One region of the Providencia alcalifaciens genome, then DNA from elsewhere that is predicted to be linked to it. Evidence: predicted binding sites of a transcription regulator. Region 1 holds the regulator's gene; each other region holds the start of a gene.

The links. Region 1 encodes PurR, which represses purine synthesis genes. Its sites were predicted from a motif close to CANGCAAACGTTTGCNTG; they were not measured.
Region 2: a site for PurR is predicted at 2,444-2,461, ahead of LDO73_RS01205 (NCS2 family permease). Genes of this name have one in related genera too.
Region 3: a site for PurR is predicted at 4,833-4,850, ahead of purE (5-(carboxyamino)imidazole ribonucleotide mutase). Genes of this name have one in related genera too.
Region 4: a site for PurR is predicted at 4,292-4,309, ahead of purM (phosphoribosylformylglycinamidine cyclo-ligase). Genes of this name have one in related genera too.

The regions. Positions count from the first base shown of each region.
Region 1 covers NZ_OU659204.1:1,687,161-1,695,181, reverse strand. Annotated here, with positions in the region: gene rnt (ribonuclease T) at 1-507, shown strand, start outside; gene LDO73_RS07760 (Grx4 family monothiol glutaredoxin) at 604-951, opposite strand; gene sodB (superoxide dismutase [Fe]) at 1,552-2,130, shown strand; gene LDO73_RS18200 (YnhF family membrane protein) at 2,219-2,302, opposite strand; gene purR (HTH-type transcriptional repressor PurR) at 2,570-3,595, shown strand; gene punR (DNA-binding transcriptional activator PunR) at 3,611-4,516, opposite strand; gene punC (purine nucleoside transporter PunC) at 4,639-5,862, shown strand; gene LDO73_RS07730 (helix-turn-helix transcriptional regulator) at 6,026-6,781, shown strand; gene LDO73_RS07725 (putative quinol monooxygenase) at 6,806-7,078, shown strand; gene LDO73_RS07720 (riboflavin synthase subunit alpha) at 7,160-7,837, opposite strand.
Region 2 covers NZ_OU659204.1:273,498-281,518, forward strand. Annotated here, with positions in the region: gene LDO73_RS01190 (ABC transporter substrate-binding protein) at 1-756, shown strand, start outside; gene LDO73_RS01195 (amino acid ABC transporter permease) at 831-1,583, shown strand; gene LDO73_RS01200 (amino acid ABC transporter permease) at 1,585-2,337, shown strand; gene LDO73_RS01205 (NCS2 family permease) at 2,564-3,898, shown strand; gene yihI (Der GTPase-activating protein YihI) at 4,371-4,889, shown strand; gene hemN (oxygen-independent coproporphyrinogen III oxidase) at 5,105-6,478, shown strand; gene ampC (class C beta-lactamase) at 6,804-7,946, opposite strand.
Region 3 covers NZ_OU659204.1:2,854,890-2,862,910, forward strand. Annotated here, with positions in the region: gene folD (bifunctional methylenetetrahydrofolate dehydrogenase/methenyltetrahydrofolate cyclohydrolase FolD) at 1-91, shown strand, start outside; gene ybcJ (ribosome-associated protein YbcJ) at 109-321, shown strand; gene LDO73_RS13120 (protein-tyrosine phosphatase family protein) at 369-1,442, opposite strand; gene cysS (cysteine--tRNA ligase) at 1,844-3,232, opposite strand; gene ppiB (peptidylprolyl isomerase B) at 3,533-4,027, shown strand; gene lpxH (UDP-2,3-diacylglucosamine diphosphatase) at 4,039-4,761, shown strand; gene purE (5-(carboxyamino)imidazole ribonucleotide mutase) at 4,931-5,446, shown strand; gene purK (5-(carboxyamino)imidazole ribonucleotide synthase) at 5,446-6,531, shown strand; gene LDO73_RS13150 (CynX/NimT family MFS transporter) at 6,652-7,905, shown strand; gene LDO73_RS13155 (esterase-like activity of phytase family protein) at 8,013-8,021, opposite strand, start outside.
Region 4 covers NZ_OU659204.1:2,202,631-2,210,651, forward strand. Annotated here, with positions in the region: gene LDO73_RS10195 (tetratricopeptide repeat protein) at 1-806, shown strand, start outside; gene arsC (arsenate reductase (glutaredoxin)) at 819-1,175, shown strand; gene hda (DnaA inactivator Hda) at 1,226-1,927, opposite strand; gene uraA (uracil permease) at 2,058-3,353, opposite strand; gene upp (uracil phosphoribosyltransferase) at 3,429-4,055, opposite strand; gene purM (phosphoribosylformylglycinamidine cyclo-ligase) at 4,373-5,413, shown strand; gene purN (phosphoribosylglycinamide formyltransferase) at 5,413-6,051, shown strand; gene LDO73_RS10230 (SDR family oxidoreductase) at 6,143-6,892, opposite strand; gene LDO73_RS10235 (bifunctional transcriptional activator/DNA repair enzyme AdaA) at 7,218-8,021, opposite strand, start outside.

The DNA.
Region 1 (8,021 bases):
GACAAAGATGGCTGGTTAGCCATTGATGAAACACTGCATTTTCATGTAGAACCATTTGAAGGGGCGAATTTGGAACCCTCAGCTCTGGAGTTCACAGGTATTGACCCCACTAACCCCCTACGTGGTGCAGTGAGCGAATATGAAGCATTACATGCCATTTTTAAAACAATTCGAAAAGGTATGAAAAATACTGATTGCAATCGCGCGATCATGGTGGCTCATAACGCAAATTTTGATCACAGCTTTGTTATGAATGCAGCAGAGCGTTCAGGGTTAAAGCGCAACCCTTTTCATCCCTTCGCAACCTTTGATACTGCAGCACTGAGCGGATTAGTCTTTGGACAAACCATTCTTGCGAAAGCGTGTGTCACCGCAGGTATTCCATTTGATGGCAAGCAAGCCCACGGAGCCCTATACGATACTAATCGCACCGCGCTATTATTTTGCGAATTAGTCAATAAATGGAAAAAATTGGGCGGATGGCCACTACCTAGTGAACCACAGTAATTTAGTTTTAATTCCTCAAATATAAAAAAACCGTATTAGTTTTACGCTAATACGGTTTTCATCAATATAAGCATGAAAGCTTATTGAACCATTTGATTACTCAGTGATGGTTTCGTCTGCTGGACGGTATTTATCCGCAGTTTCTTTGATCAGCGCTTGCAATTCACCGCGTTGGAACATTTCAACGATAATGTCACAACCGCCAACTAACTCGCCATCAACCCATAACTGTGGGAATGTTGGCCAATTAGCATATTTTGGCAGCTCCGCACGAATGTCCGGGTTTTGTAAAATATCAACGTAAGCAAAACGCTCACCGCAAGAAGACAGTGCTTGAACAGCTTGAGCAGAAAAACCGCAGCTAGGCAGTTTTGGAGAGCCTTTCATGTATAATAAAATTGGATTTTCTTTAACTTGGCGCTCAATTTTTTCGATTGTTGTCATTTTATATCCTAAAACGTGGGTGCTGATTTTGCAGTCACTGAGCCACTTTGAATCATTTGCAAGGTAACTCATTAGACAGAACACATTGACCGGTGTAATCGCCGGCATAGTCAAAACATCGCAAATTGTTCCATGATTGTTTCATACAATATGCCAGTTTTATAAGTTGAATACTATAGCACTCCTATTTGCTGTACTCAAAAGGTGAAAAGCAAATAGCAACGTTTTCTTTTTACTATAAAAAATTCACGTTAGGTGTTTTTGCCGTGTAATCATAGGAGTTATTTGTTAATATATTAGCAAATTAATAACACTTGATGTATTCCCCTGCTCTTCAATGACAATAACGACACGCAGTGGAATAATAATTATGCAACTTACTAACAATTAAGGCATAAATAGCATCATGGAACAGTTTTTTTCTTACTGTAACCTGTATTCTGTTATGATAAAAACATGACTTACAATGCGGCGCAATAGCTAACCATAGCTTGACGTCGCGATACTAGAAGTAGATTAATTAATAGAAGTACATTTAATTTCGCTCATTTTACGAGCAAACACCCTAAACACTGAATAAAAGCAATCAAGGAGTACGCAATGTCTTTTGAATTACCAGCTCTACCTTATGCTAAAGATGCTTTAGAACCTCATATCTCCGCTGAAACCTTAGAATACCACTACGGTAAGCACCACAACACCTATGTTGTTAACCTGAACAACCTGATCAAAGGCACCAAATTTGAAGGTCTGTCTTTAGAAGATATCATCAAAACTTCTGAAGCTGGCGTATTCAACAACGCCGCTCAAGTTTGGAACCACACTTTCTACTGGCACTGCTTGGCACCAAATGCAGGTGGAGAGCCAACAGGTAAAGTTGCAGAAGCTATCAATAAAGCATTCGGTTCATTTGCTCAGTTCAAAGAGCAATTCACTGATGCCGCAGTTAAAAACTTCGGTGCAGGTTGGACTTGGTTAGTGAAGAAAGCAGACGGCAGCCTGGCTATCGTTAATACGTCTAACGCGGCAACACCAATTTCTGGTGACGACAAGCCAGTTCTGACTGTAGATATCTGGGAACACGCTTATTACATCGACTACCGTAACGCACGTCCAAAATACTTAGAAAACTTCTGGGCGCTGGTTAACTGGAAATTTGTTGAAGAAAATCTGGCTTAATTTTAGTTCAGTTCTAAAATGACTAAGGGCGAGTGTAATACTCGCCCTTAATTATTTCTCATCCTTAGTCGCTAGGATGGAAATGAAATCAAAAAATGTGCACAGCAAACAAAATAATTACCGCTAAAGAGCCAAACGCAGCTAGCAATCCATATTTAAAATCTGTATCCATGAGACCCTCTCATATAAAGAAATTGAATTATCAAATAACCATAAAATAAAAAGGTTATTTCAGTATACATGCACAAAAATGTAAAACCAGTGTCTATATCACATGTTATAACATCAATTATTTCTTTCGTTTTTGCGCTAGATCAGACAAAATCGATAACAAATCGCTAAATTATTGCCAGCAAAGGTACTATGCATCAATATGCAGGTAATTATTTAACTAGAATTATTTTAGAGACCAAGTTTTGGTTAGGAGTTTTTTCTTCTCATGGCAACAATTAAAGATGTGGCGAAACGTGCGGGCGTCTCTACCACAACCGTCTCCCATGTTATCAACAAGACGCGTTTTGTCGCTGATGATACAAAAACAGCCGTTTGGGCCGCCATCAAAGAGCTCAATTATTCTCCGAGTGCGGTTGCGCGTAGTTTAAAAGTCAACCACACCAAATCAATTGGCCTGTTGGCAACATCAAGTGAAGCCCCCTATTTCGCAGAAGTGATCGAGTCTGTCGAGAATAGTTGCTATGAGAAAGGCTATACTCTAATTTTATGTAACTCTCACAATAACTTAGGCAAGCAAAAAGCTTACTTGCAAATGTTGGCACAAAAACGTGTCGATGGGCTACTTGTGATGTGTTCAGAATACCCCGACACCTTGATTGGAATGTTAGAAGATTACCGAAATATTCCAATGGTTGTCATGGACTGGGGTACCTCTCGCGGGGATTTCACTGACAGTATTATTGATAACTCTTTCCACGGTGGTTATTTAGCGGGTCGTTATCTTATTGATCGTGGTCATCGTGAAATTGGCGTGATCCCCGGCTCCCTTGAAAGAAATACAGGTATTGGGCGTTTAACAGGCTTCAAAAAAGCCATGGAAGAAGCCAAAGTTACGTTGAAAGATGAATGGATTGTTCAAGGGGATTTCGAACCAGAATCAGGCTACAAAGCAATGATGCAAATCCTCAGTAACAAACACCGTCCTACAGCTGTCTTCTGTGGAGGAGACATCATGGCGATGGGAGCAATCTGTGCAGCTGACGAGATGGGATTACGCGTCCCTCAAGATATTTCCATTATTGGCTATGATAACGTGCGTAATGCGCGCTATTTCACCCCCGCGTTAACCACAATCCACCAGCCAAAAGAGCGTTTAGGTCAGATGGCATTTGCGATGTTGCTCGATCGTATTGTGAATAAACGCGAAGATGCGCAAACGATTGAAGTTCACCCGCGTTTAGTTGAACGCCGTTCCGTGGCTGACGGTCCATTTATTGATTATCGCCGCTAATCCTATCTCAGAACATTAGCTCGAAAACCACTCCGCGTTGAGCGTTTCGCTATCACCAAGATAGTCAAGAAGCCATCTCAGCGCTGGAGATGTATCCTTTTCAACCCACGTTAAGCAGCAAGGGCTTTCAGGAAACGGCTGCGCTAATTCCAGCTCAACTAGCTTGCCTTCTGCACACAACGGAGCCGCACGGTGCTCTGGAACCATCCCCACACACAAACCATTTGCCAAACACGCTAAACCACTTTCCCAGTAAGGCACAACTAAGCGACGTTGGTTGTCCAGCGCCCAAGTGTCCCTTTTCGGTAAGCTTCTTGAGGTATCTTCTAAGCACAAACTTGGATATTCACGCATTTGGTCATCCGTCAGCTTGCCCTGAATTTTCGCTAATGGATGATCGGGGCTCGCAACACAACGCCATGACATAAAACCCATGTCACGGAAACTATAGCGCTCACCAATTGGTGATGCTCGGGTCGCGCCAATCGCGACATCCACACGTCCATCCGCTAAAGCATCCCAAACCCCATTAAACACTTCAGGGTGGATATACAGTTCAATGTCAGGAAAATGACGATAAAAGTCCAAAATCAACTGTTCTGTACGCTGCGGTTTTACGATGCAATCAACAGCAATACTGAACTGTCCACGCCACCCATTGGCAACTTGTTGGCATTGGTGTCGAGTATCAATCATTTTTTTGATAACACTTCGACTTTCTTTAATAAAAATAACCCCAGCTTCCGTCAATACTACATCACGGTGACGGCGCTCGAATAGCGGAACTGCCAACCATTCTTCGACTTGTTTTACTGTGTAACTGATCGCTGAAGGGACTCGATGCAACTCATCCGCAGCACCACTAAAGCTTCCCGTTCGAGCAACTGCGTCTATGACTTCAAGTGCATGAGCTGACCACATTTTCTTTCCCTTCAAATTATTTGATAGCAGAGTCCAAATATTACCGTTTCACAACGTAAAAAAATAGCCTATACAATAAGATAACTATTAACATTATTTTAAATATAGATTAAGCAAAAACTATGACAAATACTGCGACAAAAAACTCCTCTGGATTTTTGATTTACCTTGCTGGCCTAAGCATGCTGGGGTTTTTAGCCATCGATATGTATCTGCCTGCCTTTGGTTCAATGCAAACATCCTTAAATACGACTGAAGGCGCTATCAGCGCATCTCTGAGTATCTTTCTAGCGGGCTTTGCTTTTGCCCAGCTACTATGGGGACCCCTTTCAGATAAATTAGGCCGTAAACCTATCCTTATTGTGGGGCTTTCCCTGTTTATTGTTAGCTGCTTAGCAATGATTTGGGTCACCGATGCTACTCAGCTATTAATCCTTCGATTCTTACAGGCTGTTGGCGTTTGTTCTGCTGCAGTTTTATGGCAAGCCCTCGTTATCGACCGCTATAACGAAGCTGATACTCAAAAAGTATTTGCTTCTATCATGCCTTTAGTGGCTCTTTCTCCCGCCTTAGCGCCCCTCTTAGGTGCCTGGGTGCTTGAACACAAAAACTGGGAATTTATCTTCATCGTGCTGATGATGGTGGGCGTTTTACTTTTGCTACCGACTTTGATGTTAAAAAAAGTTGCCCCGAAAGTCACAGCAGAAGAAAACCAGCCACAAACCAAAATTTCCTTTGCTACCTTGTTACGCTCCCCTGTTTTCAGTGGTAACGTGCTTGTGTACGCAGCATGTAGCGCTGGCTTTTTTGCATGGTTAACGGGTTCACCGTTTATTCTACGCAATATGGGCTTTAACCCTGCAGATATCGGCCTGAGTTATATTCCTCAAACACTGGCATTTATTGTCGGGGGATACGGCTGCCGCTTCGTATTAGCTAAAGTTCGCGCTGAAACGTTGTTCCCAATCTTGCTAGCCGGTTATGCCGTTAGCATGATGATTCTCTTCGCCATGTCGATTTATACTCAGCCAACATTAACCATGATTTTAGTTCCATTCTGTTTTATGGCAGCAATGAACGGAGCATCATACCCAATTGCAGTAGCCAAAGCCCTCAATACGTTCCCATCAGCTAGTGGTAAGGCCGCTGCATTACAAAATGCCTTACAGTTAGGGTTATGCTTCTTAGCTAGCTTATTAGTATCTGCGCTTACCTTTAACCCTTTACTTGCTACTACTGGCGTGATGGCATTCACGGTGATCCCAATGATTATAGGCTATTTCATGCAGCGTTGTGCCAGCAAATCAAATAATGCGATTAAGCATACTGAATATCAGCATGATTAATCGTTAATTAAAGTTATTTTTTAGAATCATTATAGTCAGCCACGTTACCATTATTGATAACGTGGCTGATTTTTTATTTTGGTTAATACGTATTTATTGGAGTTAATTTTTTTCCTATAACACGCTATTATTAGCATATTCAATTATGACGTTTTGAAGAGCCATGCTGACACAGTATTATCCTCCTGATGAATTAAAAGAGTTTGTTAGTTCAGTTTTGATTATCAAGAAATTTACTGATGCTATTAAAGTCTTCCCAGGCACAGGTGCTGAAATCTGGGTTTCGACTGAAAATATTAGCATGTCGACTCACGAGCATACATCCGTCAATCCATTTCAGTTAATCATCCCCAGAGTCAATATATTTACGGCTATCCCGAATAATGCCAGTGTGATGGTGCTGCGTATTCGCCATGATGCCTTACGTTTTTTGCTTCCCCAGCGCACGTTAAATTATACGGATATCCCCACTCCGCTTAACCAAGTTTGGAGTGATAACTGGTTTAAATCATTGGCCAATTCTTCTTTTAAAGAGTTGAATTCGTGTTTTTACGTCACTAAAGCAACCAAAAAAAACCATTTTATTGACCAAGTCATCGATTCCCTTTATCGAAATCCAAATAAAAAAATTACCGAGATTGCCGATGATATTGGCTACAGCGCACGCTTAGTTCAAAAAGAATTTTTAAAAGAATTTGGGATCACACCAAAACGCTACCAGATCAATTGTCGCCTAGAGCAAGTGATGAAAACCATGGTGAAAGAACAAGATACTTATCGTTGGTTTGAAACGGGCTATTATGATCAATCCCACTTTTATCGTGATTTTAAGCGTTACTTTACCATGACACCGTCGGCGTTTTTAAAGTCAAATTATTCGCTTTTTTACAATACAAAAACAAAGTCTCCATTAAGATAGTTCTGAGTACATAAGGAGAATGGTATGAGTATTGTTGTATATGCCCAAATCACTACCGAAAAAAAGGATGGGTATTTAACGAAGAAAATCGTTAGCGAAATTGCCAAGCGCAGTCGGATGGAAAAAGGATGTTTGCAGTATGATCTGATGGCAAAAGAAAACGGCTACATTGTGTTTGAAGAGTGGGAAAATGCTCAAGCATTAGAAATGTATCAAAAAAGCACTCATTTTAAACAACTTGTTGACGCGATTGAACGTGACAATGCCACTTTTTCGGTCAATTTTAGTGAGAAGTAATAGAATACTTCGGTGAATTTATCACCTACCGATTCAACAGGTTATAGCTCTGCATAGAGCTATAACCTCATCAAATAAAAACTAGATTGATGATTTCTCGTTGTCTACTGAGTCTTCACTTTCTTGTTTCTGCTTCAATAATATTTCTTGCTCTTTCTGATGCAAAACACGCTCAACAGTATCAACAATAGCTTGAGTTTGTGGATCAATCTCAATGTTGACTTTATGACCAAGTCGCTTGCTACCCAGTGTTGTTCTCGCCAACGTTTCTGGGATCAGATGCACACAAAAGCGGTTATTAATAACATCACCGACCGTTAAGCTGATTCCGTCAATCGCCACAAATCCCTTATGTAAGATATATTTCATCAAGGCTTTATCATAAATAGATAGCCAAACTTGATGGTTATCTTCAGAGGTGAAAATCTTGCTAATTTCTGCAGTGGTCACGATATGACCCGAAACCACATGTCCGCCAATTTCATCACCATATTTAGCAGCACGTTCAATATTAACCACATCCCCTTCTTTTAACTCACCTAAATTAGTGAGGCGCAATGTCTCTTTGATTAAATCAAAGCTAACATTTTCCCCCTCAATTTTAGTCACGGTTAAACAGCAACCGTTATGCGCAACGGACGCCCCCGTTTCTAAACCCACTAATAATTCCGGCGTGAATTTCATGACATGAGTACGGAAATTAGCTCTTTCCGTGATTGCGATAATTGGAGCGGTTCCTTGAACAATGCCTGTAAACATAATGACTCTCAGTGCAGTGAATTAATGAACTCAGTTTACCTAAGAATTTTCAGAGATCTATCTTATTTGAGTGGTTATATTTATGCTGCCATCACAAAATATTTAAACTATTTCTATACAAATCTGCTGTTTTATTATTCTTATCGATAACTATGTTGGATTGGTTACATAAAAGAGATAGAAT
Region 2 (8,021 bases), 1.4 Mb from region 1:
GATATTAAACAAGCGGGAGTGATCCGCATTTCTGTTTTTGACAGTAATCCCCCATTCGGATTTATTGATCCTAAAACCAAAAAACTTGCTGGCTATGATATCGATATCGCCCAAGCGATTGCTGATGATCTTGGCGTGAAATTAGAGCTGCGTCCAACCAACCCAGCTAACCGCATTCCATTGCTCACATCCGGTAAAGTTGACCTGATTGGTGCCAACTTCACAATTACAGACGAGCGTGCAAAACAGGTGGATTTCTCCATTCCTGATTTTGCGACCGGGCAGAAGTTCATTGCTCGTAAAGGTGTCTTGAAAACCCCTGAAGATATCGCGCCGCTGCGTATTGGTGCAGATAAAGGCACGGTGCAGGAAGTGACTCTGCGTGAACGTTTCCCAAATACCAAAGTGATTTCTTATGATGACACTCCCCAAGCCTTTGCCGCGCTGCGTAATGGCAACGTTCAAGCGATTACCCAAGATGATGCGAAGCTGGTGGGCTTGCTAGGTAATTTGCCAGAAAAAGTGAAAGCAGACTTTGAAATCTCACCGTTTAGCTTAACTAAAGAATATCAAGCGTTAGGCGCGAGCAAAGGGGAAACGCGTTTAATTGAGAACGTGAATGCCACCTTGCTGAAACTGGAGAAAGAAGGCAAAGCGAACGAGATTTATAACCGTTGGTTTGGTCCAGACACCAAAGCGGCACAACCTCGTGGTGAATTCAAATTTGCCCCATTGAGCGAACAGCCTAAATCTTAAGTTAGTCATGTAGTTTAGTGAGAATAAACGCCCCTGCCATGTTGCAGGGGTTGTCAGTTATAGCGAGGCGAAATATGTTCGACAAATTTTTCAGCGGTGACTTCTGGTCTGCGCATTTACTAGCACCACAATACCTTGAGTGGTTTGGCTATGGTTTTTTGCTCACAGTCTGGATCTCGATTTGTACGATCATCGCTGCCACGCTATTAGGGTTTATTGCCGCCTCGGCAAGAGACAGCCAAATCGCGCCGCTACGCTGGTTTGTGACCGTTTATATTTCGATTTTCCGTAATACACCGCTACTAGTGCAACTGTTTTTTTGGTACTTCGCCTCGGGAGAAATTCTCCCTCAATCAGCCATGGAATGGCTGAATACTCCCCATGAAATTGAAATTTTAGGGGTTACATTGGGTTGGCCGTCCTTTGAATTTTTAGCCGGATTTGTCGGTTTAACGTTATACACCGTGCCTTTCATTGCGGAAGAAGTGCGCTCGGGTATCCGAGGAGTGCGGCAAGGACAGAAACAAGCGGCTCTCGCTTTGGGGCTTACCTCATGGCAGTCCATGCGCTTAGTGATTTTACCGCAAGCCGTAAAAATCGCGTTACCGCCGCTGTTAGGGCAATACATGAACGTCGTCAAAAACTCGTCATTAACGATGGCGATCGGGGTGGCAGAGCTCTCTTATGTATCACGTCAAGTAGATAGCCAATCATTACAAACATTTGCTGCATTTGGTTTAGCAACGGTACTGTACATCGCAATCATCGCCTTTATGGAAGGCTGGGGTCAATGGCGACAACAGCGTCAGTTGGCTCAGGGGGTATAAGATGGATTTTTCAGTCATTACAGATAACTGGCAATATTTGCTATTTGGGGCTTACCCTGATGGACCACTGGAAGGAGCCGCTCTAACGCTAATTATGAGCATATTGGCTGGTGCCGCGTCTATTGTCCTCGGCACATTGGGCGGTATTGCGCTGGCGATGCTACGTGGCTTCTGGGTGAATCTATTTGCCGCCGTTTTAGGCTTTTTCCGCGCGATTCCCGTTATCATGTTGATTTTTTGGACTTACTTTCTATTGCCTATTGTCTTCGGAACGGAAATTCCGGGCGTGACGGCAGTGGTGTGTGCATTAGCGCTGATCACCTCAGCCTATTTAGCCCACGGCGTGAAAGCAGGAATTTTAGCTATCAGCCAAGGGCAATGGAACGCCGGGCTTTCTCTCGGATTTAACCGCTGGCAAGTGCTGTGGAATGTGGTGTTACCTCAAGCTTTACGCATGATGGTACCTTCCTTTATTAACCAATGGGTTGCGTTAATTAAAGATACCTCCCTGGCGTATATTGTAGGGGTGGCGGAGCTGTCATTCCTAGCAACACAGGTGAATAACCGTGAAATGATCTACCCGCTGGAAGTATTCCTGTTTGTGGCATTTATCTACTTTGTGATGTGCCTGTCAGTCGAAATTATTGCCAATCAAGTGGCGAAAAAACTCAGTGATAAAAGTGCAGCGCGCAGCCGTTCAGCAAAACGCGGTTGGCTGTTTTGGCGACGTCAAAAGCTGATTGCGCTTTCTTAATCGCACAAAGGCGGCGAAAGCCCCAATGGCGGTGTGACAACCGCCATGTCTCCCTCGATATTCATTTACAGTATCAGTCAGTTAGGAAATGCGACTTATTTAAAATGACGCAATCGTTTTCTTTTGCATCGTTTAGTTGTACCATGAGCCGAAAAAAACTTTTTTTCGTGCCCACCACGCATCCATTGGCAATCTAGGGCATGACATTTCGACAAGGCGCATTTTAATGACTAATCAATCATCTGGCTCCTCGCAATCGCAGGGTCTGTTTCAGCGTGTGTTTAAATTACAAGAACACGGTACCACCGCAAGAACAGAGGTCGTTGCAGGGTTCACCACCTTCCTGACGATGGTATATATCGTTTTTGTTAACCCACAAATTTTGTCTGTAGCTGGTATGGATATCAAAGCGGTATTCGTAACCACCTGTTTAATCGCCGCCCTCGGCAGTATTTTAATGGGCTTACTGGCTAACTTACCTATTGCCGTTGCACCTGCGATGGGGCTAAACGCCTTCTTTGCCTTTGTGGTTGTTGGGGCGATGGGCTATTCATGGCAAGTCGCTATGGGCGCTGTATTCTGGGGCGCAGTTGGATTATTTATTCTGACGTTATTCCGTATTCGTTACTGGATCATCGCCAATATTCCCCTGAGTTTACGAGTGGGGATCACCAGCGGTATCGGTCTGTTTATCGCCATGATGGGACTGAAAAACTCCGGTATTATCGTTGCAAACCCAGATACCTTAGTGTCGATTGGTAACCTAACTCACCATAATGTGTGGCTAGGGGCATTAGGCTTTTTCATTATTGCCATTTTAGCGGCGCGTAATATCCATGCGGCAGTATTGGTGTCTATCGCCGTGACTACGCTGATTGGCTTAGCACTGGGTGATGTGAAATATACGGGCATTTTCTCAATGCCACCAAGCATTAGCAGTGTTGTTGGACAAGTGGACTTTGCTGGTTCACTGGATCTCGCACTTTCTGGGGTTATCTTTGCCTTTATGTTGGTGAACCTGTTTGACTCCTCAGGCACCATGATTGGGGTAACAGACAAAGCAGGTATTACCAACGAGCGCGGGACTTTCCCTCGCATGAAGCAAGCGCTGTATGTAGATAGCTTAAGTTCGGTAGCCGGTTCTGCAATGGGGACTTCGTCCGTAACAGCGTATATCGAAAGTTCTTCAGGGGTATCCGTAGGCGGCCGTACGGGCTTAACCGCGATTGTCGTCGGTGTGTTATTCCTGCTGACTATGTTTATCTCTCCGCTGGCAGGAATGGTTCCAGCCTATGCAACCGCAGGTGCGCTGATTTATGTTGGCGTTCTGATGACTTCAAGCTTAACGCGTGTGAAATGGGATGACTTAACGGAATCCGTTCCAGCGTTTATAACTGCGGTAATGATGCCATTTAGTTTCTCGATTACAGAAGGTATTGCGCTAGGCTTTATCGCGTACTGTGCGATGAAGATTGGTACAGGGCGCTGGCGTGATCTGGGTCTGTGTGTGATCCTTGTAGCAGCGATGTTCTTGTTAAAAATGGTTCTCGTCGACGCCTAATATGCTCGAATGCTCGTCATATTTTGCACTGTAGCAGCGTTGGCTTCGGTTGCTAACCCTAGTCACATACTTATGTATGCTCCTAGGGATTAGCAACTCTTGCCGCCTTGCTACAGCACAAACTATTTAGAGCATTGGAATGCTTAGGCAACTTGAATTATTTAGAATATTACTCAAGATGGTTTTCTGTTTTCTGGCGATACAGCTATTTAGAGCATTGGACAACATAAGCAACTTGAATTATTTAGAATATTGCTCAAGGTGACTCTCTATTTTTAGTACAAGACCCTTCAACGAGCTTCCCTTTTGTTGCTTGCATGCAACTCAAATTATTTAAGGTATAATCATTAAAGTATTGCTGCGAATGCAAAGTGAGATAAAATTCACCTACAATTGCAAAGTAGTGCTTTCACCGCTAAAAGGATCCTGCTAGATTCCGCAGCAGAAACTGATTTTATCAAGGTAGCAAACCATGAATTCACCAAAAAAACCGACCAGCAATCCAAAGAAAAAATACCGTAAGACGAAAGAAGAAATTAACGCGGAAGGTCGTGAGCGTAAGCGCGAGAAAAAACATCGCGGGCATAAGTCTGGTAGCCGTAATCAAGACGAGTCTTCAAATGGTCAAAAAAATGGACAAAATGTTCAGGCTGACCCACGTATTGGCAGTAAAAAACCCATTCCATTAATTGTGGAAGATAACAAGCCAACAGCACGTCCAGTTGTGAAAGAGAAGCCAGTTGCTAAAGAAAAACTGACCCCAGAAAAAGAACTGGAAATGTTGGAAAGTGACGATCGTTTAGATGCGTTATTAGCGCGCTTGGAAGAAGGTGAAACGATTACGGCGCAAGAGCAAAAATATGTTGAAACATGCTTAGACCGTATTGATGAGCTGATGAACACTCTTGGCATTGAATATGCTGAAGAAGAGGGTGATGAAGAGGAAGAAGAGAAATTTGATGACATTATGCGCATCTTAAAAAGTAAATAATTGCCTCTCTATTTGTTCCTCCCGCGGCAGGCGGGAGGAATGCTGCTTAATTTCTCGCCTACCTTCCTTTTCTTTGATGTTGCATCAGATCTGTTTTTCCTAACATCGCTATAATCTTTGCGGTATAGACTCTTTACATAAATAGCTAAAAAATAATCTAAAGAGATATAATTAACAGTGATGCTTTCGAGCTTGTGGTCAATTAAGGAATATCAATGTCAGAGCAAAATATTGTTTGGGATCTCTCTCTCATCCAGAAATATAACTATTCAGGCCCACGTTATACCTCTTATCCAACAGCCTTAGAGTTCAATCAAGACTACAACGAACAGGCTTTTGTTGAGGCAACCCAACGTTATCCTGACCGCCCTTTGTCTCTGTACGTCCATATCCCGTTTTGCCATAAACTGTGCTATTTCTGCGGCTGCAATAAGCTGGTCACTCGCCAAAAACATAAAGCGGATGAGTATTTACAAGTCATTGAAAAAGAAATTATCCAGCGTGCTGCGTTACTTAAAAACCGCACAGTGACTCAAATGCACTGGGGCGGCGGTACACCAACGTATCTAGACAAGGCACAAGTGAGCCATTTAGTTGGCTTGCTGAAAAAACATTTTCATTTTGCACCAGATGCCGAGATGTCCATCGAGGTAGATCCCCGTGAAATAGAACTCGACATGATTGACCATCTGCGCAGCGAAGGCTTTAACCGTCTAAGCATGGGTGTTCAAGATTTTAATAAAGAAGTGCAAGTTCTGGTTAACCGCGAGCAAGATGAAGAGTTTATTTTTGCGCTCATTAAACGTGCCAAAGAGACTGGCTTCACTTCAACCAGTATCGACCTAATTTACGGTTTGCCAAAACAGACCCCCGAAAGCTTCGCGTTTACGTTGAAAAAAGTGGCGGAGCTAGCACCTGATCGTCTAAGCGTTTTCAACTACGCTCATTTGCCGAATTTATTTGCAGCGCAGCGTAAAATCAAAGATGAAGACCTACCAACGGCGGAGCAAAAGCTGGATATCCTGCAAGATACTATCGCAACGCTAACATCCGGCGGTTATCAATTTATTGGTATGGATCATTTTGCTCGCCCAGAAGATGAACTGGCAGTGGCGCAGCGAGAAGGGATTTTACATCGTAATTTCCAAGGCTATACCACCCAAGGGGATTGTGATTTATTAGGATTAGGGGTATCGGCGATTAGCATGCTCGGCGATAACTATGCCCAAAATCAGAAAGATTTAAAAACCTACTACGCGCAAGTGGAAGAAAAAGGCCATGCTCTATGGCGTGGATTAGTGCTAACAGATGACGACTGCCTACGCCGCGATGTAATCAAAACGTTGATCTGTAACTTCCAATTGAGCTTTGCCCAAATTGAAGCGCTCTACCCAATCGATTTCAAAAGCTACTTCAAAGAAGACCTAGAACTGCTCAAACCAATGGCAGAAGATGGGCTGGTGGAAGTCAGTGAGAAGGGAATTAAAGTGACGCCTCAAGGGCGTTTGCTGATCCGCAATGTGTGTATGTGTTTTGATGTTTATCTTAGAAGTCAGATGAGGCAGCGCCAATTCTCCCGCGTCATCTGAATACTCTTCATATTTCGTGCTGTAGCGTTGTTGGCTACGTTCGCTAACCCTAGTCACATACTTGTGTATGCTCCTAGGGCTTAGCTTCTCTTGCCGCCTAGCTACAACACGAACTATTTTGAGTATTAAATTTTCTTTATATTTCGTGCGATAGCTGCGTTGGCTTTATTCGGCTACTCGGGTCACATACTTTTGTATGCTCCCCGAGATATCCGAATTTTGCCGCCTTGCTCTAGCGCGAACTATTTAGAACATTGGATGTTTATTAGATAGTTATCTAAAACACTCCACATCCCACATCCCACACTCTGCATATTCCGCAGGGCTAGTGCTTCACTTTTTCGATCAGCTGGTAGGCGGTGTTGATGCGCTCCGGGATTGGGTACCATTGGTTGGAGAGCAGAACGACGGCGATTTTTTCTTCGGGAATAAATACCGCGTAAGTGGCGAATCCGCCGGTGGAGCCAGTTTTGTTATACAGTGCGCGGGATTCTGGTGGCATTGGTGGCTGAATGGCATCCACTTTTTGCGGTTTAAGCGCCATATCATCACGGTTACCTTGTTGTAACTGGGCGAGTGAAACCGGCCACGGGTAACTTTCCCACATCAAATCTTGCACAAACGAATCCGTCATATATACGCCAGCATGTGTATCTTCCACCGCCTCTTGCCACGGTTTTGCCACGTCGGCCACTTGCAGATTAATATCTAAAAAGTGGATCAAATCCTTCGCATTAGACTTCAAACCATACGCTTCATTATCTAAAATTTGCGGCGTCACACGCACAGGCTGATGCTGCTTGTTATACCCTTGAGCATAATTTTTTTGCTGATTGTGCGGTACCTGTAAATAGGTATGCTTCATGCCCAAAGCCGGTAACATCATCTTTTCCATCGCATCTGGGAATGACTGATTAAGCTGCTTAGCCGTGACCATGCCTAATAAACCTACACCAAGATTGGAGTAAGAACGGTATTCACCGATAGGTTTTACAGGGGACCACTGCTGATAATAATGGATGAGCTCCGCACGGTTAGTCACTGCATCCGGCACAAATAGGGATAAGCCAGAAGTGTGAGTGGCTAAATTCATCACGGTCACTTTATCAAATACGCTGTTTTTTAATTCAGGTAAATAATGGCTGACGGTTTGCGCAAAATCTAACTTACCTTGCCCTTGAGCATAGGCGGCAAGCGTAGCCGTAAAAGTTTTTGATAAAGAACCAATTTCATACAGCGTATTGTTGCTTACTGGCACCTGAGTTTGTTTGGACTGTACGCCATAATGATAAATGAAGTGTTCGCCATCCACTGAAATGGCAACGGACATTCCCGGAATTTGTTGCTGCTTCATCAACGGCTTAATAATGCTGTCCACATCCGATTGCGTTAATGCTGCGCTAGATAATGAGGTAAATGCCAAACTCAGGGCGACAAGCAGCCGTCCGCGACGAAAAAGATTTTTCATACAGATGTCCATTTAAATAAAAGTTTTAGTTATGATGAGTGACAAGTAAAATTGGTCACATACCAAAGGGTGAAT
Region 3 (8,021 bases), 1.2 Mb from region 1:
CACGCCAGTACCGGGCGGTGTTGGGCCAATGACCGTGGCGACACTGATTCAAAACACGCTACAGGCGTGCGAAGAGTACCACGATATTTAATGTAATTTGGAGTCACAATGGATATTTTTCATCTTGATGGTCATCCCCATATCGAGCTATGCGACCTGCTAAAAATTGAAGGTTGGGCAGAAAGTGGAGCGATGGCAAAATCAATGATTGCTGATGGCTTAGTGCAAGTTGATGGCGTTGTTGAAACGCGCAAACGCTGCAAAATTGTCGCAGGCAAAGTCGTTTCTATGGGAAGCGAACAAATTCAGGTTCAAGAATAAGTTAGCCTAGGTAAGCTGAGGCTATTATCAGCTTACCTCTCCTTTAATTACGATGAGGTTTTTCGCGTCGCATCAAGAAACCGCTGCAAATCGAGCAACGTATTATATTGCTTCTCTGTTTGCACCATATCCGCATTACCTGATGTTCGAAGTCCAAGCACAATATCATCAACTTTCAATGTATTATCTTTTTTAGTTAGCTGCATCGCAGCGGCTAAAACACCTGCACGCCCAATTCCAGCTTTACAATGAATAACGGGAAGGGGTTTATTTCTTCCTTCGATGTCTACCCCTTTATTTTTATAGAGTTTAAATAAGCTACCTTCATTAATGATCCCTATGATCCGGTTTAATTTAATTAATTCTTCAATTGCCACCGTCCCACCATCATCCCAATTAGTCACGTGGATCACAGGGAGTGAATGCTTTTTATAGCCATTAACAATATCCATTCTATATTGGCTAAATTCCAACGGTTTCCCTCCTGTATTTGCTTGTTTAGGCTCCACTTTATAGTCATTTTTTTCTCGTTTAGCGGTAACTTCAATAGCGCCATATTTTTGATTACTCATAAAGTAAGGTGGAAGCTTTTCCTTTTGAAAAAGAGAGCCGTGAATCTCTTGCTTTGATGCTAAAACAACCAATATTGGTGTCTTGTTTGCCATGAGCATAGATAGATGATTCTCAATGGCTTGAGCATTATCTTTGGGATATTGGCAGCGAATGACTAACTTTTTCCCATTAATTTGTAGTCGATTTGCAGCAAGAGGTACAACGGATTTATCGGCGATCTGTACTGATATCTGCGTGTGTTTCGCACTACCTATATTGGGATATCGCTGTCCTTTATCCTCAGTGTCGTATTCAATTTTTTTTTCATTCATCAATAACTGCGTTTTTTCAGTCAATTTATCGAATGCCGTAGCTTGAGTAGCGGCTTCTATATTTAATTTTAACTTTGGTCTATTTCTTCTGACGGGTGTTGTTTCAGCCAAATGAGGGCTAAGTTCGGAGATATTTTGGATAGACTTAATACGTTCAGGGAGATGGCTTGTATTTGATGATACTGGAAATTCTGTCGATTGAGATACGGTTAGTCGATTAGCGTTTATTGGAAACATATTTATCCTTATCTATGTTTTCATTGTGAGTGAATTCACCGTTTCGGTGACCCAATGTTAAATTCCATTGTTAACATTTCATTGAACAGTATCGACAACCGCCCCACCCTACGCTTGCAAATTTAGCCGCTGCATCCATAAAAAAACCCACCAAAAATTGATTATTTTTAGTGGGTTTTATTCTTATTTGTTAAGCTGATTAAGCTAGTTAAGCTCAATTCTCTAAATTATTCGAATTGTAGGCAAACAGGTGTTACGTGAAAAACGATAAAGGACAATATTCTAAATAGTTCGTGTTGTGGCTAGGCGGCTAGCAAGGATATCTCGGGGAGCATACATCAGTATGTGACCCGAGTAGCCGAGTGACGCCAACAACGCCACAGCGCGAAATATGAAGAAGATTACTTGCGACGCCACGTCGTGCCAGCAGACGAGTCCTCTAACACAATCCCCATTGACGTTAAAGCATCACGCGCCTGATCCGCCAGCGCCCAATCCTTACTTTGACGCGCATCGTTACGCTGTTTAATTAGCGCTTCGATTTTTGCGACTTCTGCATCATCTTCGCCTTGTGCACCACCTTGCAGGAAGGTTTCAGGATCTTGCTCTAACAGCCCCAGCACTTTTGCCAGCTCACGTAATTGAGCCGCCATGCCGTTTGCCGCATCCATATTTTCAGTTTTCAGGCGGTTTAATTCACGCGCCATATCAAACAATGCCGAATAAGCTTCTGGTGTATTGAAGTCGTCATTCATCGCTTCGCAGAAACGGCTCTTATACGTTTCACCGCCTGCTGGTACTGCCGATTTATCTGTGCCACGCAGCGCGGTATACAGACGCTCTAACGCGGTGCGAGCCTGCTTTAAGTTCTCTTCAGTATAGTTAAGTTGGCTACGATAATGGCCTGAAAGCAGGAAGTAACGTACTGTTTCCGCATCGTAATATTCTAAAACATCACGAATAGTGAAGAAGTTATTGAGAGATTTAGACATTTTCTCTCTGTCAACCATCACCATGCCAGAATGCATCCAGTAATTAACGTATGGGCCATCATGGGCACAAGTAGATTGCGCAATTTCATTTTCATGATGCGGGAACATTAAATCTGAACCGCCGCCATGAATATCAAAATGGTTGCCTAATGATTTACTGTTCATTGCCGAACATTCGATATGCCAACCTGGGCGACCTAATCCCCACGGTGATTCCCAGCTTGGTTCACCCTCTTTGGACATTTTCCATAAAACGAAATCCATTGGATTACGTTTTACATCAGCCACTTCAACACGGGCACCTGCTTGGAGCTGGTCTAAGTCTTGACGAGATAACAGCCCATAGTTTGGATCAGTTTTAACTTCAAACATTACATCGCCATTCTCTGCGACGTAAGCATGCTTACGCTCTATCAAGCTTTCAGTTAGCTCAATAATTTCATGAATATGGCGAGTGGCACGCGGTTCGCTGTCTGGACGTAGGATATTTAATGCATCAAAATCTTTGTGCATTTCCGCTAACATGCGCGTCGTTAACTCTTCCACGCTTTCATTATTTTCAGCGGCACGTTTAATGATTTTGTCATCAATATCAGTCACGTTACGCACATAATTCAAGTCATAGCCTAAATAGCGTAAATAGCGGCTAATTGCATCGAAAGCCACAAAGGTACGACCGTGACCAATATGACACAAATCGTAAATGGTGATGCCACACACGTACATCCCAATCTTTCCAGCATGGATGGGTTTAAATTCTTCTTTTTGGCGAGTCAGTGTATTGAAAATTTGTAGCATCGATTTATTTCCATTTTATTAGTACGTGTATACCTATCATACATCAGATTATCGCGATGTTGAGGGTAAAATATCCAGATTCAACCTTACGAAAATAGCACGGTATTGAATCGCGATCACCCGAAGAAAGCAAGGTTAGCGCCTGACTTTATCGCCTTAATTATTAGGTCACTGTTATGGGATAACCTATTTTGCAAACACACTGTCGCTTCAAGTCAGGTTTTATCTGTGATATAAACTTGCTGATCTCAACGCTTTCGCAAGTTAGCGCATAAAAAACAATTATTCAGGATAGCTATTATGGTTACATTTCATACCAATCACGGTGACATCGTTATCAAAACTTTCGCAGACAAAGCACCAGTGACTGTCGAAAACTTTTTAGCCTACTGCCGTGAAGGTTTCTACAATAATACCATTTTCCACCGTGTTATTAACGGCTTCATGATCCAAGGCGGTGGTTTTGAGCCGGGCATGAACCAAAAAGACACTAAAGCGACTATCAAAAACGAAGCTAATAACGGACTGAAAAACAGTCGTGGTACATTAGCAATGGCTCGTACTAACGATCCACACTCAGCAACAGCACAATTCTTCATCAACGTCGCTGATAATGACTTCTTAAACTTCCGTTCAGAGCGCCCAGATGGTTGGGGTTACTGCGTATTTGCTGAAGTGGTTGAAGGCATGGACGTAGTTGACAAAATCAAAGGTGTTTCTACTGGTCGCAGTGGACATCACCAAGACGTACCTCGCGAAGATGTTGTGATTGAAAAAGTGACTGTCAGCGAGTAATCCCTGAATTTATGTCCACTTATATCATTGCAGATTTGCATTTAAGTGAAGATGAACCGGCGATCACCGCCGGTTTTCTGACATTTATTGAACAACAAGCCATCCACGCTGACAGCCTGTATATCCTCGGTGATTTTTTCAATTATTGGATTGGCGACGATGATAATACCCCTTTGCATCAGCAAGTGGCTCAAGCCCTAAAACAGCTGAGTGAACGTGGTATTCCTTGCTATTTCATTCATGGCAATCGCGATTTTTTATTGGGTCAACGTTATGCAAAACAGTGTGGCATGACAATTTTGCCCCAAGAAACCTTACTTGAACTTTATGGTAAGCGTATTTTAATTATGCACGGTGATACGTTATGCACCGACGATGCCGCTTATCAGAACTACCGTAAAAAAGTCCATACACCTTGGATCCAGCGGATATTTTTACTTCTACCGCTCTTTATTCGCCGCCGCATTGCACAAAAAATGCGTCGCAATAGCCAATATGCCAGCAGTATGAAATCCGAAGCTATTATGGACGTCAATTCTGACGCAGTGATTGATGCCTTAAACCGACATCAAGCACAATGGATGATCCACGGACACACTCATCGCCCTGCTATCCACGAGATTAATCTCAGTGGTCAACTTCATTTTCGTGGAGTCTTAGGCGCATGGCACAGCGAAGGCTCCGCCTTTGTGATCAACGAAAACGGTATTGAGCTTATTTTCTTTCCTTTTTAACATCCCTATCTTGATAAAGTCACACGGCTAAATTGTTAGTCGTCAATACGACTGTTTGCTTGTTTTATAATCACGCAAACGTTTTCCTTGCCCAATTACCGTGATATGATCGGGGCAATTCACATTCCCACCCTTAGGGTGATATTTTTCAATACAGGGATCACACCAAATGACAGCCCAAGTTCCTGCTCAATCTGCGGCAAAAATCGCCATTGTTATGGGTTCTAAAAGTGATTGGACAACCATGCAGCATGCCGCTGACGTGCTGACCGAACTGCAACTGCCTTTCCATGTTGAGATTGTTTCCGCACACCGCACGCCAGACAAACTGTTTTCCTTTGCTGAAAATGCCAAACAGAATGGTTTTGATGTGATAATCGCTGGTGCCGGTGGTGCTGCCCATTTACCAGGAATGTTAGCCGCAAAAACACTGGTTCCTGTCCTTGGAGTCCCTGTACAAAGCGCTGCATTAAGTGGTGTCGATAGCCTGTATTCTATCGTTCAAATGCCAAAAGGCATTCCCGTTGGCACACTCGCCATTGGTAAAGCAGGTTCTGCTAACGCTGCGCTGCTAGCCGCACAAATTTTAGCCACTCATGATAGTGAGCTATTCAACCGCTTATCCGCATGGCGTGAAACACAAACCAACGACGTATTAAATAACCCAGATCCGAGGGAAGTGTAATGAAACCGGTTTGTGTCCTTGGTAACGGTCAATTAGGTCGCATGCTACGCCAAGCTGGCGAACCACTGGGTATTTCTGTCTTTCCTGTTGGATTAGATGCGGAGCCTGAAGCTGTTCCTTATCAGCAAAGTGTGATCACCGCTGAAATTGAACGCTGGCCAGAAACCCCATTAACCAAAGAGTTAGCGCGTCATAATGCGTTTATTAACCGTGATATTTTTCCACGGTTAGCTGACCGCTTCCCACAAAAAAGCCTGTTCGACTCGTTAAGTTTATCCACAGCACCTTGGGCACGATTAGAATCTCCAGACCAATGGCCAGAGTTATTCGCCACTCTGGGTGATTTTTTGATAGTGAAACGCAGAACAGGTGGCTACGACGGCCGTGGTCAATGGCGTGTTCGCCCTGGTGATGAACAAGCGCTCCCTGCGGAAATTTACGGTGAATGCATCGTTGAGCAAGGGATCCCATTTGATGCTGAAGTCTCCGTAATTGGTGCCCGTAGCCAATCTGGTGAATCCGTATTCTACCCAATCACCCATAATCTTCACCAAGAAGGGATTTTACGTACCAGCGTGGCTTTCCCTGATGCAAACCCAGTCCAGCAACAACAAGCACAGGCGATGCTCAGTGCCGTGATGGATGAGTTAGGGTATGTCGGTGTGATGGCAATGGAGTGTTTTGTCGTTGGCGATAAACTGCTGATCAACGAAATCGCCCCTCGCGTTCACAATAGTGGACATTGGACTCAAAACGGCGCTTCCATTAGCCAATTTGAACTCCACTTACGCGCAATTTTAAATTTACCGATGCCGACGCCTGAAGTTTTCAGCCCTGCGGTGATGGTCAATTTAATTGGGACTGATGTTAATCAAGAATGGTTAAATTTACCTTTAGTCCATTTACATTGGTATGAGAAAGAAGTGCGCCCAGTACGTAAAGTGGGTCACTTAAATCTGACTCATAGCGATGTTCATCAACTCGAAAATACCCTCGATAGTTTGATCCCAATGCTGCCAAATGAGTATAAAAGTGGCATTGAGTGGGCAAAAACAAAATTAGGCTGGTACTCTCGCCAAAAATAGGGAAAATAGCGCTATTCGTGCCCGAAAGTGATATTTCGGGCATTGTGCTATTTTTGCCCTACTTTTATAGTGATTACTTGTGAGTGATGACTAACTCACTAGGGCACCACTGGAGTGCATATGCCAGAAACACAAGCCTCACCATTTAGCCCATTATACCAATGGTCAATTCTTATTCTCCTCGGACTGGTTTACTTCCTTGCTACCGCCACTACCTTCACCTCATTAGGCGTAGTATTACCGAGCATGATTGGCGAATTAAAATGGAGTTGGACGGAGGCAGGCTTTGGTTTTACTTTACTCGGTTTAACCTGCGGTTTAGCGAGCTTTCTACCCTCATTGCTGATACGTAAAGTTGGTGTTCGTCTTACGCTGCTTTTAGGCATGCTTGTGTTCTGCTCTGGCTTTTATAGCCTCTATTCCACCGAAGCAATCAGCACCTATTTCTTAGGTACCGCCTTGATTGGCGTCGGGTTTACACTATTAGCGACCGTTCCGGGCACCTATGTACTTTCTCGCCTATTTGAAAAGCAATCTCTGGCATTTGGCTTGTACTTCACGATTGGTGGGCTAGGCGGTGTTGCAGGTCCTTGGATTTACTTCTACGCATCGAATCAATTAGGCTCTTGGCGGATGCACTGGGTATTGTGTGCAGTTTATCTTAGTGTCGTCACAATCATCACTATCTTGGCATTACGTGAAGGGAAAAAAGAACAAGATCACGCCAAGAAAGTGATGCAAAAACAAGTAAGCCATACGAGTAAACCTATTTATCGTACCGCTGAGGTTTGGACAGTTCGCCGCGCACTACGCACTTGGCAATTCTATTTAATTGCCGCGACTTATACCTCTTTCTTATGGTGCGGCATTACAGTAAACAGCTTTGCAGTGGCACACATTGAAGAGCGTGGATTTGGCATGACTATCGCGGTTTCTTTGCTGAGTACCATGGCGTTTGTGAATGCATTTTCGCGCTTCTTAGGGGGCGCTGCGGGTGAATGGCTGGAGCCGAAGCGTTTATTGATCGGTAGCCTAATTATCATGGTGCTTGGCGTCGTGGCACTGAGTATCTCCACATCATGGTTCTGGCTGATTTTGTTCGTAATTTGTGTGGGTGTCGGCTACGGCATGACCTTCTTAGCGTCCAGTGTTTTGCTGTCTAATTATTTTGGTCGCGGGCCTTATTTAGAGTTGTTCTCCGTCGTCAATTTAATCTCAACAATTGCCTGTTTAGCGCCATTTATCGCAGGTGCAATTAAAGATATTACAGGCAGTTTTACCCCTGCATTTTTGACCATTGCCGCTCCGGTTATCGTGATCCTATTTTTTACTTTAATGATGAAGCCCCCTGCTTTAGAAGTAAAAAAAGATTAATCCCTAAAAAGAAAAACGCTCGGGGTCACCCGAGCAAATATCAAACCAAGGGAAAAACAAGGATCCATTTACACGTTCTACTTCTTACCTGTCTAACCGGCTGAGAACTACTTCAA
Region 4 (8,021 bases), 520 kb from region 1:
CCATGGCTGATTTTATGCAAACCATGTCTGACCAAACCCGCTATATGTCTAAACCGCCAGAAATTTTGCTGACTCACCCCTTACCTGACAGCCGTTTAGCCGATGCTCGTAACCGTTCAAACCAATATCCCAAAGTCCATGCCCCATCCTCATTAGACTTTATGTTGGCACGCGTTCGAATTTTGTCGATGTACAGCCCTGCGGATCAACGCAATGCGCTGGATCAAATCATCGAAAATTACAGTAAAGGCAATGCTCAAGAGCAAATGGCGGCGAAGTACGGCAAAGCATTATTGTTATCTCAAGATAAAAAATACAGCGAAGCGGGCGTTATTATTTCTGAATTGTTAGCCAAGCAGCCGGATAACCCGTGGTTTATCGACTCCATGACCGATATCGATATTGAGCAAAAACAAGTCGGTAAAGCAGTTGCTCGTCTACAAGATGCATTGAAGAAATCGCCGAAAAATACGGTATTTATTGTTAACCTTGCGAACGCATATGTCAGTAATGGGCAGTATAAAGACGCCACTAATTTATTAAATAAATACACGTTTGATTACCCAGACGACCCAATTGGCTGGGATCTGCTTGCCGAAGCCTCAGCAAAACTGGGGGATCGTAATGCAGAATTGGCGGCATATGCCGAAGGTATGGCACTGCGTGGCAACTACGACACTGCCATCAATTATTTAAGCGAAGCGAGCCGTAAAAGCCGCTTAGGCAGTTATGAACAACAACGTTTTGATGCGCGAATCGATGAACTCACTCGATTAAAAGAGCGCGATAGCAACGCAAAACCGTAAGGAATAAAGATAATGACGGATTCAATTAAAATTTATCACAACCCTCGCTGCTCCAAGAGCCGTGAAACACTGGCTTTATTGCAAGAAAAAGGCATCACGCCAACGGTGGTTGAATATCTAACGACGCCACCTTCAGTGGCTGACATTGAGAAATTGCTAAAGATGCTTGGATTTACCGATGCGCGCCAGTTAATGCGCACCAAAGAAGATATCTATAAAGAGTTGAAATTAGCGGATAATAACGTCACTCAAGCGCAGCTTATTCAAGCCATGCATGATAATCCAAAGTTAATTGAGCGCCCGATTGTGGTAAAAGGTAAAAAAGCCAAGTTAGGTCGGCCACCAGAGCAAGTGCTGGAAATTTTATAAGTAGGCTATTTGGCAGACAATAGATTGGCAGTCAATAGGCTGCCAATTTTTTATAATTTGAGAATGTCTTTAACGAAAGGAATGGTCATTTTACGTTGAGCAACAATCGAAGCATGATCAAGCTTATTTAAGATATCAAATAAGGTACCCATCTTTCTGTCTAACCGTTTTAATACAAACCGGCAAACATCTTCAGGCAATTCAAATCCACGAATACTGGCACGTAATTGCAGCGCACAAATTTTGTCTTCATCACTTAAAGGGTGCAGTTTATAAATTTGCCCCCAATCGAGGCGAGAGGCTAAATCCGGCAGTTTCAAATCAATCTGGCGCGGCGGGCGATCCCCGGTGATCAGTAAGCACGTTCGACCAATTTCTAAAATGCGGTTATACAGATTGAAGATGGCCATTTCCCACTCTTCATCTCCCGCGATGCATTGAATATTATCAATACAGACCAGAGAAAGATGTTCCATACCTTCTAGCACATCTGGCACAAAGTAAGCGCGTTTATCCAGCGGCACATAACCCACAGCAACACCTTGCTCAGATAACTCAGCACATGCCGCATGCAGTAAATGACTCTTACCGCCCCCTTCTCTTGACCAGTAATAAATATAACTACCGTGAGGCTGATTAATCGCCGTTTTTAGCGCAGAGAGTAATCCCTCATTTTCCCCTGCATAGAAACTGGCAAAGGTTTCATCATCTGGAAGAGAAAGTGGTAATGAGAGTTGAGATGGTGTATTCAGAAGCGCCTCTGATTGTGCAGTTCAATTAACGCCATTGAGTTTATCATAAATAACAAGAAGAGATGAACAGCCTGACGGTTAATTGCCGGAGCTTTAGCCACTCCGGCAATCTATTTCACTTAATCGTGACTTATTTTTTATTTTCGTCTAAGACTTTCACTTCAGAAGTCACAAACTGTTTTTCTGGGCGAACAAAGGTAATAAAGCGGAATAACAGCGCCATCAGAATACCGACGATTGTCGCCAACGCCATACCTTTCAGTTCAGCTTGACCAATGTGGATCACTGCGCCACTCACACCGATGATTAAAATCACTGAAGTTAAAATCAGGTTTTGTGGTTTGTTATAATCCACTTTCGAATCAATCAGAACACGAATTCCCGATGCACCGATTACGCCGTACAGTAACAGTGAAACACCCCCCATAACAGGTACTGGCACTAATTGAATCGCTGCCGCTAATTTGCCCACGCAAGAGAGTAAGATAGCGATAATGGCCGCGCCACCGATGACCCACGTACTGTAAACCTTAGTAATCGCCATCACGCCGATATTTTCACCGTAAGTGGTATTTGGCGTCGAACCAAAGAAACCCGACAACACGGTAGAGAAACCGTTTGCGAACATGGAACGATGTAAGCCTGGGTTTTTCATTAAGTCACGCTCAACGATATTCGCCGTCACCACTAAGTGCCCAACGTGTTCTGCAATCACCACTAACGCCGCAGGTAAAATGGTTAAAATCGCAAACCACTCAAAGCGCGGTGTATAGAATGTTGGAACTGCAAACCATGGAGCCTCGATAACTGGCGTGAAATCCACTATCCCCATGAAATAAGAGAGTGCATAGCCCGTTAAGAAGCCAATTAAGATTGGGATAATCGATAGGAATCCACGGAAAACCACGGCACACAAAATAGTGACTGACAATGTGGTGATTGAGATAATTAAGGTACTTGAATCAACCGCCGCACCTTCTTTTGGTAACAGCCCAGCCATACTAGCTGCTACTTGCGCTAATTCTAGACCGATAACTGCGACAATCGCCCCCATCGCTGCAGGTGGGAACATCACGTTGATCCAGCCACGCCCTGCCACTTTGACAATCAATGCCACGATACAAAATAGCACCCCGCAGATAATAAACCCGCCAAGCGCTAGCTCATACCCAAGAGGAAGTAAAATTAATACCGGAGAAATAAAGGCGAAACTCGACCCTAAATAAGCAGGAATTTTACCCTTACAGATAAATAAATACAGCAGCGTACCGATCCCGTTGAATAATAAAATTGTTGCCGGGTTCACGCCAAATAAAATAGGAACAATAACCGTTGCCCCAAACATGGCAAACAAATGTTGAAAGCTTAATGGAATGGTTTGTAGTAATGGTGGTCTTTCTTCAACACTTATCGTGCGGCGTGTCATGCTCGTCATCCTCTTATGCGTCGTGAATATTATTTTTTTATCAAAAAAAAGCCGACTCTTCAGTCGGCTTCATTATTATTTAGTACCAAATATCTTATCGCCCGCGTCTCCGAGACCTGGAACGATGTAACCATCTTTATTTAAATATTGATCAATCGAAGCGGTATACAGTTCAACATCAGGGTGAGCAGCTTCTAATGCAGCAATCCCTTCCGGTGCAGCAACAAGAACTAATATTTTAATTGAATTACAACCAGATTTTTTCAGAAGGTCGATAGTTGCAATCATCGAGCCACCGGTTGCTAACATGGGGTCAACAACCAAAGCCATACGCTCATCGATGTTTGAAACTAGCTTTTGGAAATATGGGACAGGTTGTAACGTTTCTTCATCACGGTAAATACCTACTACGCTGATACGTGCACTTGGAACGCTTTCCAGAACGCCGTTCATCATGCCAATACCGGCACGCAGGATAGGAACTACAGTGATTTTTTTACCTTTAATTTGCTCAATTTCTACAGGACCACACCAACCATCAATTGTTACTTTTTCAGTTTCTAGGTCAGCGGTCGCTTCATAAGTCAGTAGGCTACCAACCTCTGAGGCCAGTTCACGAAAGCGCTTAGTGCTTATGTCATGATCTCGCATCAGGCCGAGTTTATGTTTAACGAGAGGGTGTTTTACCTCAACGATCTTCATGGGTTTCTCCTACTTTTTTAAAACGTTACCGGACAAAAAAATCGCGGGATTATACCGCTTTTTTCCCTCAATGCCACTAGTATCATCTTGATTCAGGTCAAACAATCATCAATCTGGCGTTATTTGCTGAATTAGTATACACATAATATTTTTTATGGTGTAGGCAGTGAATAAAATCATGCGCTTTGCGTCACGACATCACAATTTATTGCAGCAAATATTTCAGTCAGAAAGCTATCGCAAACGTTTGCGGAGCCTGATAGAATATCGGCAAATGAAGTTATCTTTTCCAAAATGCAATTGCCTTGGGGGCCGTAGTGACTGATAAAACCTCTCTCAGCTATAAAGATGCCGGTGTTGATATTGATGCAGGTAACGCATTGGTTGAACGTATCAAAGGTGTGGTGAAAGAGACTCGCCGTCCAGAAGTGATGGGAGGATTGGGAGGGTTCGGCGCACTGTGTGCCCTGCCACAAAAATACCGCGAGCCTGTTTTAGTCTCAGGCACTGACGGTGTGGGAACTAAACTACGCCTCGCCATGGACTTAAAACGTCATGAGTCCATCGGTATCGATTTAGTCGCTATGTGCGTCAACGACCTAATTGTCCAAGGTGCTGAGCCACTGTTTTTCTTAGACTATTATGCAACTGGCAAACTGGATGTAGATACCGCCGCGAGCGTTATCACGGGGATCGCGGAAGGCTGTAAGCAGTCTGGCTGTGCATTAGTCGGTGGTGAAACCGCTGAAATGCCGGGCATGTACCACGGCGAGGATTATGATGTTGCTGGCTTCTGTGTGGGTGTTGTTGAGCGCTCTGAAATTATTGATGGCACAAAAGTCAGTGCGGGCGACGCGCTGATCGCGTTAGCCTCAAGCGGCCCTCACTCTAACGGTTATTCATTAGTGCGTAAAATTCTGGAAGTCAGCAAAACCAATCCAGAAACCACGCAATTAGCGGGCAAACCTCTCGCTGATCACCTGTTAGAACCAACCCGTATCTATGTTAAAAATGTCTTAGAATTAATTGCTAAAAACGATATTCATGCCATTGCACACATTACGGGCGGCGGCTTCTGGGAAAATATTCCTCGCGTTTTACCTGACAACACCCAAGCCATCATTGACGGCAACAGCTGGGAATGGCCTGCGGTATTCGAATGGCTGCAACAAGCGGGTGATGTCACCACCCACGAAATGTATCGTACATTTAACTGCGGCGTCGGTATTATCATTGCTCTGCCACAAACCGAAGTTGAATCTGCATTAAAACTGCTGAGCGCATTGGGCGAAAATGCTTGGCAGATCGGGACAATTGGCGAATTACCTGCGGGTGAAGAGCAGGTTGTTATCCGCTAATGAAAAACATCGTTGTTTTGATTTCAGGCAGTGGCAGTAATTTGCAGTCGATTATTGATGCCTGCCAACGCCATGAAATCGATGGGCAAATCGTCGCGGTGATCAGTAATAAAAGTGATGCTTACGGTTTGGTTCGCGCACAAGAGGCTGGCATTCCAGCCCTTTGTGTTAGCTCGAAAGCATTCACTGAACGCCAAGCCTACGATGCTGCACTGTTAGACGCTATCGAGCAGTATCAACCGGATTTAGTGGCATTAGCTGGGTTTATGCGCATTTTAACCCCTGATTTTGTGAAACATTTCACAGGGAAAATGCTGAATATCCACCCTTCTTTATTGCCTAAATATCCGGGGCTGCATACCCATCGACGCGCACTTGAAAATGGTGATAAAGAACACGGTACTTCCGTACATTTTGTCACTGAAGAGCTCGATGGTGGTCCGATTATTTTGCAAGGATATGTGCCGGTGTTACCGCAAGATACTGAAGACGATTTGGTTGAACGCGTTAAACTGCAAGAGCACCTGATTTATCCTCAAGTTATTGCGTGGTTTGTTTCCTGTCGCCTCGTAATGCAAGACGGTAAAGCCCTGCTCGATGGCCAGCCGCTATCAGCGACAGGTTATCACGCAAATTAATGCGCAATTCAGTAGATTTAAATACATTCGCTCAGATTTGGTTGGCAGGTCTGAGCGAATAACTCAAGTTCAGCCATCCGCAAGAAACGCTTTATTTCCCACCCGCCAAATCGATAAAACTTCCCGTGACGTAAGATGCCTCACCAGACAACAACCACGCGATAGCCTGAGCGACTTCTTCTGGCTGGCCTCCACGTTTCATCGGTAAACTCTCTTTAACCCGATCAACCCGTGCAGCTTCACCACCATCGGCATGCATATCTGTATAGATAAAACCGGGGCGGACGGCATTGACTCGAATACCCTCCCCAGCGACTTCGAGAGATAAACCAATCGTCATTGTATCGATGGCACCTTTGGATGCGGCATAGTCCACATACTCATGTGGGGAGCCAAGGCGAGATGCCGCAGAAGAAACATTAACAATCGCGCCACCTTGCCCACCATGACGAAACGCCATACGTTTGACCGCTTCACGCGCACAGAGAAAGCTACCGCTGACATTCGTTGCAAATAATTGAGCTAATCGCTGTGCATCTAACTGCTCTATTGAGGCTTGAGGCATGATTATTCCTGCGTTGTTAACCAGCCCAGAAATGGGGCCTAATTCTTTATCGATCTGCTGAAACAACGAAACAATTTGTTCTTCCTGAGAAATATCGGCCTGCACCGCAATGGCGGTACCACCTGCATGGCGAATTATGTCTAAAACTTCCTGCGCGCAGTCTTGACGAGTGTGGTAGCCAATACAAACTTTATGACCTTTATGTGCCAAATTGATTGCTGTCGCTCGACCGATACCGCGATCGCCACCCGTTATCAACGTAATATTGTTTTTCATGTTTTATGCGCCCAGTTTTAATTTTATTTTTTCTTATTGACCAATATTAAGACTGAAATGTACAGGTAAAATACTGGCATGACGAAAAATACACGTTTTCCTGACAATTTAGTGATAAGCCACCAACAAACGCGCTTACTAAGAGTGAGGCTCCTAAATAAGCACTTCGATAGCGTTCTGGAGCCAGATGATTAACCGGAAAGGCAGCGCTGAGCGAGAAACAGACATCTCTCTAAAGATTGCGAATAAATAACAAGTTGGAAAAAGCGGTTAAGTATAAAATTTAACTTTCTCCACTTTGTTTTATTTCAATAATCTAAGTGAATCACTCTTCTAAACAGTTTTTTCGTTCATGCTCAATAAGCCATTCTTTACGCGCTATACCACCACCATAACCTGTCATTGCACCATCTTTACCAATAATTCTGTGGCACGGTATGATGATAGCTATTCGGTTCGCACCATTGGCTGCCGCCACTGCGCGTACTGCTTTGATATTCCCAATCTGCTCAGATAGTGCTTGGTAGTGAGATATTTGCCCATAGCTAACACCACGTACCCCTAGCCAGACAGAACGTTGGAAATCACTACCTGGGGTAACTAGGCGTAGATCAAATTTCTGACGTGTTCCAGAAAAATACTCGGTAATCTCTTTTTCAGCCTGACGTGTATGAACGTTTTCCCCTGAAATTATTCGCGCTTTAAGCAACTTTTGAAGATAGCGAAATTCGGCTTCCAACATTCTTCGGTCAGTAAACTCCAGCAGACAAACACCGTGTTCTGTGGCACAGACAAACATGGGCCCAAGTGGTGTAGTAAAACGGTGAATCATAATCATCTGACTCTGCTGAGTCGGGGCAGCACCTGTTATGTTCTTATAGGTATAACCAAAACCGCTCAATGATTCATAACCATTATCCAAAGCAACATCCGTGGCAGTTCGACCACTTTTAAGCTCTTGAACCGCTATATTAACCCGCTGCATTCGTTGAAATGTCTGGAAGGTAATTCCATGATTTTGTAGAAACCAACGACGTACTCTTTCTGGGCTGATACCATGCATCCGTAATTCAGAATCTTTTATTTTTGCTTTAGGGTATGCACGTACAAGCCCCAGCGCTTGCTCAAT